Rhodopseudomonas palustris: one gene and its partners. The protein of the gene in region 2 interacts with the protein of the main gene of each other region in a pairwise test. Links are inferred from orthologs where the notes say so. Each region holds a gene or a part of one and is shown on either strand. Other genes may lie near its edges.

Region 1 (2,877 bases), 2.2 Mb from region 2 along the record:
GACCGACCAGCGGCTCCGGGGTCGGGCCGAATTCGGTGGAGTTGGCCTGCTCGATGCCGGCAAGGTTTCGCGCGGCCTCGATCACCGCCATCTGCATGCCGAAGCAGATGCCGAAATACGGCACATGGCGCTCGCGCGCGAACTGCGCCGCCCTGATCTTGCCCTCGGCTCCGCGCTGGCCGAAGCCGCCCGGCACCAGGATGCCGTTGACATGCTCGAGGAACGGCGCCGGATCCTCGTTCTCGAACACCTCGCTCTCGATCCAGTCGAGATTGACCTTGACCTTGTTGGCGATGCCGCCGTGGCTGAGCGCCTCGATCAGCGACTTGTAGGCGTCTTTCATCCCGGTGTACTTGCCGACGATGGCAATCGTCACTGCGCCTTCGGGATTACGGATGCGCTCGTTGATCTCGTGCCAGCGCGCAAGCTGCGGCGGCTCCTTGGCGGCAATCGCGAACGCCGCCAGCACTTCGTCGTCGAGCCCGGCGGCATGATACGCCTCCGGCACCGCGTAGATGCTGTCGGCGTCGCGCGCTTCGATCACCGCGCTTTCGCGGACGTTGCAGAACAGCCCGAGCTTGCGCCGCTCCTCCTTCGGGATCGGCCGGTCGGTGCGGCACAGCAGGATGTCGGGCTGGATGCCGATCGAGCGCAGCTCCTTGACCGAATGCTGGGTCGGCTTGGTCTTCAGTTCGCCGGCGCTCGGAATGTACGGCAGCAGCGTCAGGTGAATGTAGATCACGTCGCCGCGCGGCAGATCGTTCTTGATCTGGCGGATCGCCTCGAAGAACGGCAGGCCCTCGATGTCCCCGACGGTGCCGCCGATCTCGACCAGCACGAAGTCGTAGCCGTCGTTGTCGCTGACGATGAAATCCTTGATCGCGTTGGTGACGTGCGGAACCACCTGGATGGTGGCGCCGAGATAGTCGCCGCGGCGTTCCTTGGTCAGAATGTCCTGATAGATCCGGCCGGTCGTGATGTTGTCCTGCTTGGTCGCAGGCCGGCCGGTGAAGCGTTCATAGTGGCCGAGGTCGAGGTCGGTCTCGGCGCCGTCGTCGGTCACAAACACTTCGCCGTGCTGATACGGCGACATCGTTCCGGGATCGAGGTTGAGATAGGGATCGAGCTTGCGAAGGCGGACCTTGTAGCCTCGCGCCTGCAGCAGGGCGCCGAGCGCCGCCGATGCCAGACCCTTGCCGAGCGAGGAAACCACGCCGCCGGTGATGAAGATATACCGCGCCATGGGACTTTACCTTTAAGGCCCTCGGTCCGATTCGCCAAAACGATTCGTACCCCTCGGGCAGTTTGACAGATGCCTGTGGGTGACTCTGAAAGATCAGCTATTTCAGACGATTGCTGAAGGGATCTCAGATCAGAGGCGAGATCCCTTCAGCGCATGCCGGCAATGCTTATTGCGACTGCGGCGGGGTCGGCGCCGCGGGCGCTGCCGGTGCCGCCGGCTGCTGGTTCTGCTGCTGATCGGTCTGCCGGAGCGTGTCGAGCAGGCCGCCGCCTTGAGATACCGGCGGTGCGGGCTGACCCGGAACCTGCTGCTGAATCGGCGCCGTCGGCAGAATCGTCGTCGGCTTTCGATTGTAGCTCGCCAGCCAGGTGAGCAGCAGGCTGGTGATGAAGAAGCCGACCGCCAGAATCGCCGTGGTACGGGTCAGAAGATTGGCGGTGCCGCGGCTCGACATGAAACCGCCACCGCCACCGCCGCCGACGCCCAGGCCACCGCCCTCGGACTTCTGCAGAAGCACCACGCCGATCAGGCCCAGCACCAACATCAGGTGAATGACGATAATGACAGTCTGCATCGTACCCTTCCATCGCAAGCCAACGCCGCCGAATGGCCGACAGGCGCCGGCAGGCGCTGCTCGACAGGCTTGCGGGATAAATGAAGTCGCGCGGTGTCTACACGATCGCGCGGGGATTTGTCACCCCCGCATGGTTCCAGAAACGCCGCAGCAGGACCGCTTGGCGCGGCTTAGTTAGGGACAGCCGGCAGCAATCGCAAGGAAATCCGACGCCTTCAGGCTCGCGCCGCCGATCAGGGCGCCGTTGACGTGCGGCACCGCCAGCAATTCGCGGGCATTCGAGGGCTTCACCGAGCCGCCGTACAGAATCCGCATCGTCTCCCCGGCGGCGCCGAACCGTTCGCTCAGGGTCTGGCGGATAAAGCCATGAACCTGCTCGACATCGGCCGTCGTCGGGGTGCGGCCGGTGCCGATCGCCCAGACCGGCTCGTAGGCCACCACCAGATTCGCCGCGGTGGCGCCGTCCGGCAGCGACCCGGCCAGCATCCCGGCCACCACATCGAGGGTGTGGCCGGCGTCACGCTCGCCCTGAGTCTCGCCGACGCAAACGATCGCCACCAGCCCCGCACGCCACACCGCCTGCGCCTTGGCACGAACGATCGCGTCGGTCTCGGCATGGTCGGCGCGGCGCTCCGAATGACCGACGATGATCGCAGCGGCGCCGGCATCGGCCAGCATCTCGGCGGCGATGTCGCCGGTATGCGCGCCGGACACGTTGGCATGGCAGTCCTGGCCGCCGATCGCGAACGGCAGCGCCTTGCCGCCGTGCGCTTCCGCGACTCGCGCCGCGAAGCTCGCCACCAGCGTCGCCGGCGGACAGACCAAAAGATCGATGCCTTGCGGCAGCTCACCCGCGCCCTTCAGCATCGCGTCAAGCTCGGCGACTGAATCCTTCAGGCCGTTCATCTTCCAGTTTCCAGCAATCAGCGGACGAACGGCGGGGACCGGCATGAGCACACTCGCGATAAAGGGTTGAACCGTTCCGCTAGCAGAGCCTATTGCGAGACTCAAGGAGACGTGAACGCCTTCGCTGCGGCGATCCGCAGCAGGAGCTTTGCAA
Region 2 (3,570 bases):
CAGCCAGGCCGTCCGGCATGATCTCCGGCGGCGCCCCCGTGGTTTCGTCGAATTCGTTCGACAGCCGCTTCTCGGCGTTCCGCTGAGGCGGCGCGCTCTTTCTTCGGAGAGCTATCATTCAGTCATTCCGGGGCGCAGGCGCAGCCTGCGAACCCGGAAATCTCGCCGTTCGGGACCCCAGCAGGATTTCAACAATCCCGCGATTCCGGGTTCGTGCAGCATTGCTGCGCGCCCCGGGATGACCGCTGCGGGTTCGAATTCCAGACAGCAAAATGCCCGGCCTGAGGCCGGGCATTGCGAGTGTCTTGATCAGGCCTGCAGCTCTTTACGCGTAGCGGCCGTGGCAGTGCTTGTACTTCTTGCCGGAGCCGCAGGGGCAGTCCTCGTTGCGGCCGACCTTGCCCCAGGTCTCCGGCTTGTTCGGATCCCGAGCGGCCTTGTCGGCCGCCTGGGCCGGAGCAAGCGAGACGCTGGCAAGCGCCATTTCGTCTTCGCCCGTATCGGGGTCCATTTTATGGACCTCCATCGGCGGCAGCTCCTGCGGCTGATCCGGCGGAATGATCTCGACCCGCATCAGTTGTGCGGTCACCGCCTCGCGCAGGTGTGAGCTCATCTCCTGGAAGAGATTGAACGCTTCGGATTTGTACTCTTGCAGCGGATCGCGCTGGCCGTAGCCGCGCAGGCCGATCACCTGGCGCAGATGGTCGAGCATCACCAGATGCTCGCGCCACAGATGGTCGAGCGTCTGCAGCAGGATGCTCTTTTCGGCGTAGCGCATCACGTCGGTGCCCCACTGCCCGACCTTGGCGGCCATGTGCTCGTCGAACACCCGTTCCAGCCGGGTCATCAGCTCCTCGTCGGCGATGCCTTCTTCCTTCGCCCATTCGTCGACCGGAATGTCGAAGCCGACCACGCGCTGCAATTCCGCCTTCAGTCCGGCGACGTCCCACTGCTCGGCATAAGCGTGCTCGGGCACGTACTTGGAAACCAGATCCTCGATATAGGTGTGGCGCATGTCGGTGACCGTCTCGGCCACGCTGTCTTCTTTCATCAGCTCGACGCGCTGGTCGAAGATCACCTTGCGCTGGTCGTTCTGGACGTCGTCGAACTTCAAGAGGTTCTTGCGGATGTCGAAGTTGCGCGCCTCGACCTTCTGCTGCGCCTTTTCCAGCGCCTTGTTGATCCAGGGATGGATGATCGCCTCGCCTTCCTTCAGGCCGAGGCGGGTCAGCATGGTGTCGAGCTTGCCGGAGCCGAAGATCCGCATCAGGTCGTCTTCCAGCGACAGGAAGAACTTGGAGCGACCCGGGTCGCCCTGACGTCCGGAACGGCCGCGGAGCTGGTTGTCGATGCGGCGGCTTTCGTGGCGCTCCGAGCCGATAATATACAGACCGCCGGGGCGTTTGGCGGTCTTGGCCGGCTTGTTGCCCTTGGCGGGCTCGATCTCGATCTCGTCCTCGGCGTTCAGCACCATGGTGCGGAAGCGCTCGATGTCGGCCTTGATCTCGGCAATCTTCGCCGCCTTCTCGGCTTCGTCGGTGATGTGCGCGGCTTCCTGCTGAATCCGCATCTCCAGCGATCCACCGAGTTTGATGTCGGTGCCGCGACCCGCCATGTTGGTGGCGATGGTGATCGCGCCCGGCACGCCGGCTTCGGCGACGATATAGGCTTCCTGTTCATGGAAGCGCGCGTTCAGCACTGCGAACAGCTTTGCCGGCTTGCCCGCGCGCGCCGCCGCATACAGCTTGTCCATTCCCTTCGGGTCGGTGAAGTCGATCTGCTTGTACCCGTTCTTCTTCAGATACTCGGCCAGCACCTCGGACTTTTCGATCGAGCCTGTACCGACCAGCACCGGCTGCATCCGCTTGTTGGCGCGCTCGACCTCGGCCAGGATCGCGGCGTATTTTTCTCCCTGGGTACGATACACCTCGTCGTCTTCGTCGAGACGGGCGATCGGCAGGTTGGTCGGGATCTCGACCACTTCGAGCTTGTAGATGTCGAAGAACTCGTCGGCCTCGGTGGCCGCCGTACCGGTCATGCCGCCGAGCTTGTCGTACATCCGGAAATAGTTCTGGAAAGTGATCGAAGCGAGCGTCTGGTTTTCCGGCTGGACGGTGACGTGCTCCTTGGCTTCCAGCGCCTGGTGCAGGCCTTCGGAATAGCGCCGGCCCTGCATCATGCGGCCGGTAAACTCGTCGATGATCACCACCTCGTCGTTGCGAACGATGTAGTCCTTGTCGCGGTGGAACAGGGCGTGGGCGCGCAGCGCCTGGTTGACGTGGTGCACCACCGAGACGTTCTCGATATCGTAGAGCGACTCGCCCCGGAGCTGGCCGGCGTCACGCAGCAGCGTCTCGATCTTCTCCATGCCGCCTTCGGTCAGCGTCACGGTGCGCTGCTTCTCGTCGACGTCGTAATCCGACTTGTCGAGCCGCGGGATGAAGGTGTCGATGGTGTTGTAGAAGTCGGAGCGGTCGTCGAGCGGGCCGGAGATGATCAGCGGGGTGCGGGCTTCGTCGATCAGGATCGAGTCGACTTCGTCGACGATCGCGAAATGATGCCCGCGCTGGACCATGTCCTCCAGCCGGTACTTCATGTTGTCGCGCAGATAATCGAAGCCGTATTCGTTGTTGGTGCCGTAGGTGATGTCGCAGGCATAGGCGGCCTGGCGCTGGCTGTCGTCGAGACCGTGCACGATCACGCCGGTGGTCATGCCGAGGAAGCCGTAAATCTGGCCCATCCAGCCGGAGTCGCGGGTGGCGAGGTAGTCGTTGACTGTGACGACATGCACACCCTTGCCCGGCAGCGCGTTGAGATAGACCGCCAGGGTGGCGACCAGCGTCTTGCCTTCGCCGGTCTTCATCTCGGCGATGTCGCCCTCGTGCAGCACCATGCCGCCGATCAACTGCACGTCGAAATGGCGCTGGCCCAGCGTGCGCTTGGCCGCCTCGCGGACGGTGGCGAAGGCAGGGACCAGGAGGTCGTCGAGAGTCTTGCCGGCGGCCAGCTCGGCGCGGAATTCGGCCGTACGGGCGCGCAGCGCCTCGTCCGAAAGCTTGGACAATTCCGGCTCGAGCGCATTGATTGCGGCGACCCGCGACTGGTAACCCTTGACCCTGCGGTCGTTAGCGGAGCCGAAGAGTTTGCGGGCGAACGCGCCGATCATGCCAGCTTCCTGTTGTTGCGGTGTGACTTCGCAGCCGTAATGCCGTTCGCTCGAGCCACTATCAACTCATCGTGACGCTCGGGCACCTATCAGAATACAGGTGCTCGCGCGAAATGATTGGTAATCCAGCAATCCGAGGGCCGGCTGCTCGGGGCGCGGTCGCGCGACGACCGCCCGACCCGAGCCTGTGGCGGCACAGATATGGCTGGGCCTGGGGGTTGTCAACGCGCCGACCTTTCAGGGATTTCATCATTTTGACAGAGTTTTCGCGTTGCCAAGGTGCCGCGATTGGGTGACTCTCCGGGCGCCCCGACACCCCGGCTTTCAAGACAAGGATTTTCCATGACACCTGCGTCCAACGCAGTCTCATCCGGCCTGCGCGCCGGCCTCCTCAGCGCGGCTGT
Region 3 (3,017 bases), 240 kb from region 2 along the record:
CCGGCACCACGGTCGGCGGCAAGGTCGATCGCGCGCTGCTGTCGGCAAAGGTTGTGCATGATCCGGCTGCGATGAAGCGGCTCGAAGCAATCGTGCACCCGATGCTGCGCGCCCATCACCAGCAGTTTCTCGACGATGCCGAGTCATCCGGCGCCGCGGTCGCAGTGGTCGATGTGCCGCTCTTGTTCGAAACCGGCGGCGAAAAGCGTGTCGACGCGGTGGTGGTGGTGACGACCTCGCCGGAGGTGCAGCGTGAACGGATTCTCGCGCGTGACAACATGACCCCCGACAAGCTCGACGCCATTCTGGCTCGGCAGATGCCCGATGCCGAAAAGCGCAAGCGTGCGGATTTCGTCGTGGATACGTCCAACGGACTCGACCCGGTGCGGGCCCAGATCCGCGAAATCCTCGAGGCGGCTGCTAGAATGCCGCGCCGGCGCGATTGATTCGCCGGATCCCCGACAACAACGACCTGATCAGAAGCGATGCGCGAGATCGTCCTCGATACCGAAACCACCGGCCTCGACCCGCTGCGCGGTGACCGGCTGGTCGAAATCGGCTGCGTCGAGATCTTCAACCGGATGCCGACCGGCCGCACCTATCATCGCTACCTCAATCCCGAACGCGACATGCCGGCCGAGGCCTTTGCGGTGCACGGACTGTCGGCCGAGTTCCTCGCCGACAAGCCGTTGTTCGCCCAGGTCGCCGATGAGTTCCTCGAATTCATCGGTGATGACCCGCTGGTGATCCACAACGCCTCATTCGACATCGGCTTCATCAATGCCGAACTGTCACGGCTGTCGCGTGCGCCGGTGCCGCGCGACCGGCTGGTCGACACGCTGCTGCTCGCCCGCCGCAAGCATCCGGGCGTGTCGAACCGGCTCGACGATCTGTGTTCGCGCTACGCGATCGACAATTCGCGCCGGACCAAGCACGGCGCATTGCTCGACGCCGAGCTATTGGCCGAGGTCTATATCGACCTGATCGGTGCCCGGCAGTCGCAGCTCATTTTGGCCGATGTGCCGGCCGAGGTGGTCGGAGCTGCCAGCGAGAACCGTCGCCGCCAGCGACCCGCGCCGCTGCCGAACCGGCTGACCGACGCCGACCTCGAAGCCCACCGCGACTTCATCGCCACCATGGGCGAGAAGGCGATCTGGCCGGACTATTTGGCCGCTGGCGCCTGACTATTTGTCTTCCCGAAACGACAATGCCCGGCACGTCGGCCGGGCATTGCAGAAGTCATGAACGTGAGCGGCGAGCGGATCAGCTCGGCTGGCCCTGCTGCTGGGCGCGCTCGAGGTTCTGGCGATACAGGCCGATGAAATCGACCGGATCGAGCATCAGGGGCGGGAACCCGCCGTCCCGCACGGCGCTGGCGATGATCTCGCGGGCAAACGGGAACAGCAGCCGCGGGCATTCGATCATGATCAGCGGATGCAGGTTCTCCTGCGGCACGTTCAGAACCCGGAACACGCCCGCATAGGCCAGTTCGAAGCTGAACAGCACGCTGCTGCCCGATTCGGCCTTGCCCTCGATCGACAGCGTCACTTCGAATTCGTTCTCGCCGACATTGTTGGCGCCGACATTGATCTGGATGTTGATCGCCGGCTGCTGCTGCTGCGGCGCGAGCGACGCCGGAGCGTTCGGGTTCTCGAATGACAGATCCTTGGTGTATTGCGCCAACACATTGAGCTGCGGAGGAGCACCCTCGGGAGGCGTGCCGTTACCGTTGGTCATCGATGAATCTCCTGGAAGCGGACTGAAGGCGACCGCCGGCCGGCGGCGAGCGTCGCAACAATGGGCGGGTGCTGGGGCGAGTGGCTATCATACGCCTGCGGCGTTCCACAAGGTAGACGGACGCCTCTGCTGGATCCCGGTCCAGCCCTTCGTCAGATACCGGCAATCTGGTCGCCTTGTTCCCGAGGCCGCATCGATAAACCATTCGTTAACCGTTGCCCGACCAGGTTTCGGGCCGCTCCCGGTTTCCGGATCGGCCCGAAACGCGTAAGCTCGCGCGACGACTGCTCCAGAGATCGCGCTTGGGCTTGCGAACCCCAATGGCTGTGCCAAAACGCGCCATTGGCGTGCCGCGGTTGATGCCTACATGGTGAAAACCGGCCTTGCCGCGTTGGCGCCACGAGGCCGGAGACCAAAGCCGCGCCGGCAGGCCCCGGCCCGATCAGAAAGTGAATGCGACGTGGATATTTACACCATTATCTTCCTGGCGCTCGCGGTGTTCATCTTCCTGCGTCTGCGCAATGTGCTCGGCCAGCGCACCGGCAACGAACGGCCCCCGTTCGATCGCGCCGCGGCGCGCGACATGATTTCGGGCAAGCAGGACAACAACGTGATTTCGATGCCCGGCACCGTGATCGATCAGGCTCCGATCGCGCCGAATGCCGACGTGGTGCCGCCCTCCGACCGCTGGAAAGGCATCGCCGAGCCGGATTCCGAGCTGGAACACGGCCTCAACGCCATCGCTCAACACGATTCCTCGTTCGATGCCCGTCACTTCGTGGACGGCGCCAAGAGTGCCTACGAGATGATCGTGATGGCGTTCGCCAACGGCGACCGCCGCTCGCTGCGCGACCTGCTGTCGAGCGAGGTCTATGAGAGCTTCGACGCCGCCATCAAGGATCGTGAAAAGAACGACCTGAAGGTCGAATCCCGCTTCGTCGCGATCGAGAAGGCCGAGCTGATCAGCGCGGAGCTGCGTGATCGCACCGCGATGCTGACGCTGAAATTCGTGTCGCAGATGATCTCCGCGACCCGCGACAAGACCGGTGCGGTGGTCGACGGCTCGCCCGACAAGGTCACCGACATCACCGATGTCTGGACCTTCGCCCGCGACACCAGCTCGCGCGATCCGAACTGGAAGCTGGTTGGCACCGGCAGCGGCACCTGACGCACGCGGCGCGCGCCGCGCCGCCATCGCCGGCTGCATGATCGCAGCCGCGCTGATGCTCGTTCCCACGACATCGGACGCGCGCAGCCTGCATCATCACCACGGCGCCAAA

The links.
Region 1: the proteins of secA (region 2) and secG interact in binary tests that used the Escherichia coli proteins (3 or more experiments, as listed by UniProt). The link is inferred for Rhodopseudomonas palustris from one-to-one orthologs.
Region 3: the proteins of secA (region 2) and secB interact in binary tests that used the Escherichia coli proteins (3 or more experiments, as listed by UniProt). The link is inferred for Rhodopseudomonas palustris from one-to-one orthologs.

What each region holds. Positions count from the first base shown.
Region 1 is NZ_CP041387.1:2,137,618-2,140,494, forward strand. What follows is about bases 114-2,836. They hold secG (preprotein translocase subunit SecG), read right to left. Parts: upstream 1,818-2,836; coding sequence 1,410-1,817; downstream 114-1,409. Other genes in these bases: FLL57_RS09780 (CTP synthase), read right to left, coding at 114-1,243; tpiA (triose-phosphate isomerase), read right to left, coding at 1,992-2,768. Outside these bases: more of FLL57_RS09780, read right to left, coding at 1-113. UniProt on the Escherichia coli protein: Subunit of the protein translocation channel SecYEG. Overexpression of some hybrid proteins has been thought to jam the protein secretion apparatus resulting in cell death; while this may be true it also results in FtsH-mediated degradation of SecY.
Region 2 is NZ_CP041387.1:4,358,065-4,361,634, reverse strand. What follows is about bases 126-3,541. They hold secA (preprotein translocase subunit SecA), read right to left. Parts: upstream 3,167-3,541; coding sequence 326-3,166; downstream 126-325. Other genes in these bases: FLL57_RS20055 (peptidylprolyl isomerase), read left to right, coding at 3,509-3,541. In the rest of the region: FLL57_RS20065 (L,D-transpeptidase family protein), read left to right, coding at 1-86; more of FLL57_RS20055, read left to right, coding at 3,542-3,570. UniProt on the Escherichia coli protein: Required for protein export, interacts with the SecYEG preprotein conducting channel.
Region 3 is NZ_CP041387.1:4,594,443-4,597,459, forward strand. The notes cover bases 1-2,863. They hold secB (protein-export chaperone SecB), read right to left. Parts: upstream 1,738-2,863; coding sequence 1,264-1,737; downstream 1-1,263. Other genes in these bases: coaE (dephospho-CoA kinase), read left to right, coding at 1-446; dnaQ (DNA polymerase III subunit epsilon), read left to right, coding at 486-1,184; FLL57_RS21210 (Tim44/TimA family putative adaptor protein), read left to right, coding at 2,198-2,863. Also shown: more of FLL57_RS21210, read left to right, coding at 2,864-2,905; mltA (murein transglycosylase A), read left to right, coding at 2,943-3,017. UniProt on the Escherichia coli protein: One of the proteins required for the normal export of some preproteins out of the cell cytoplasm. It is a molecular chaperone that binds to a subset of precursor proteins, maintaining them in a translocation-competent state.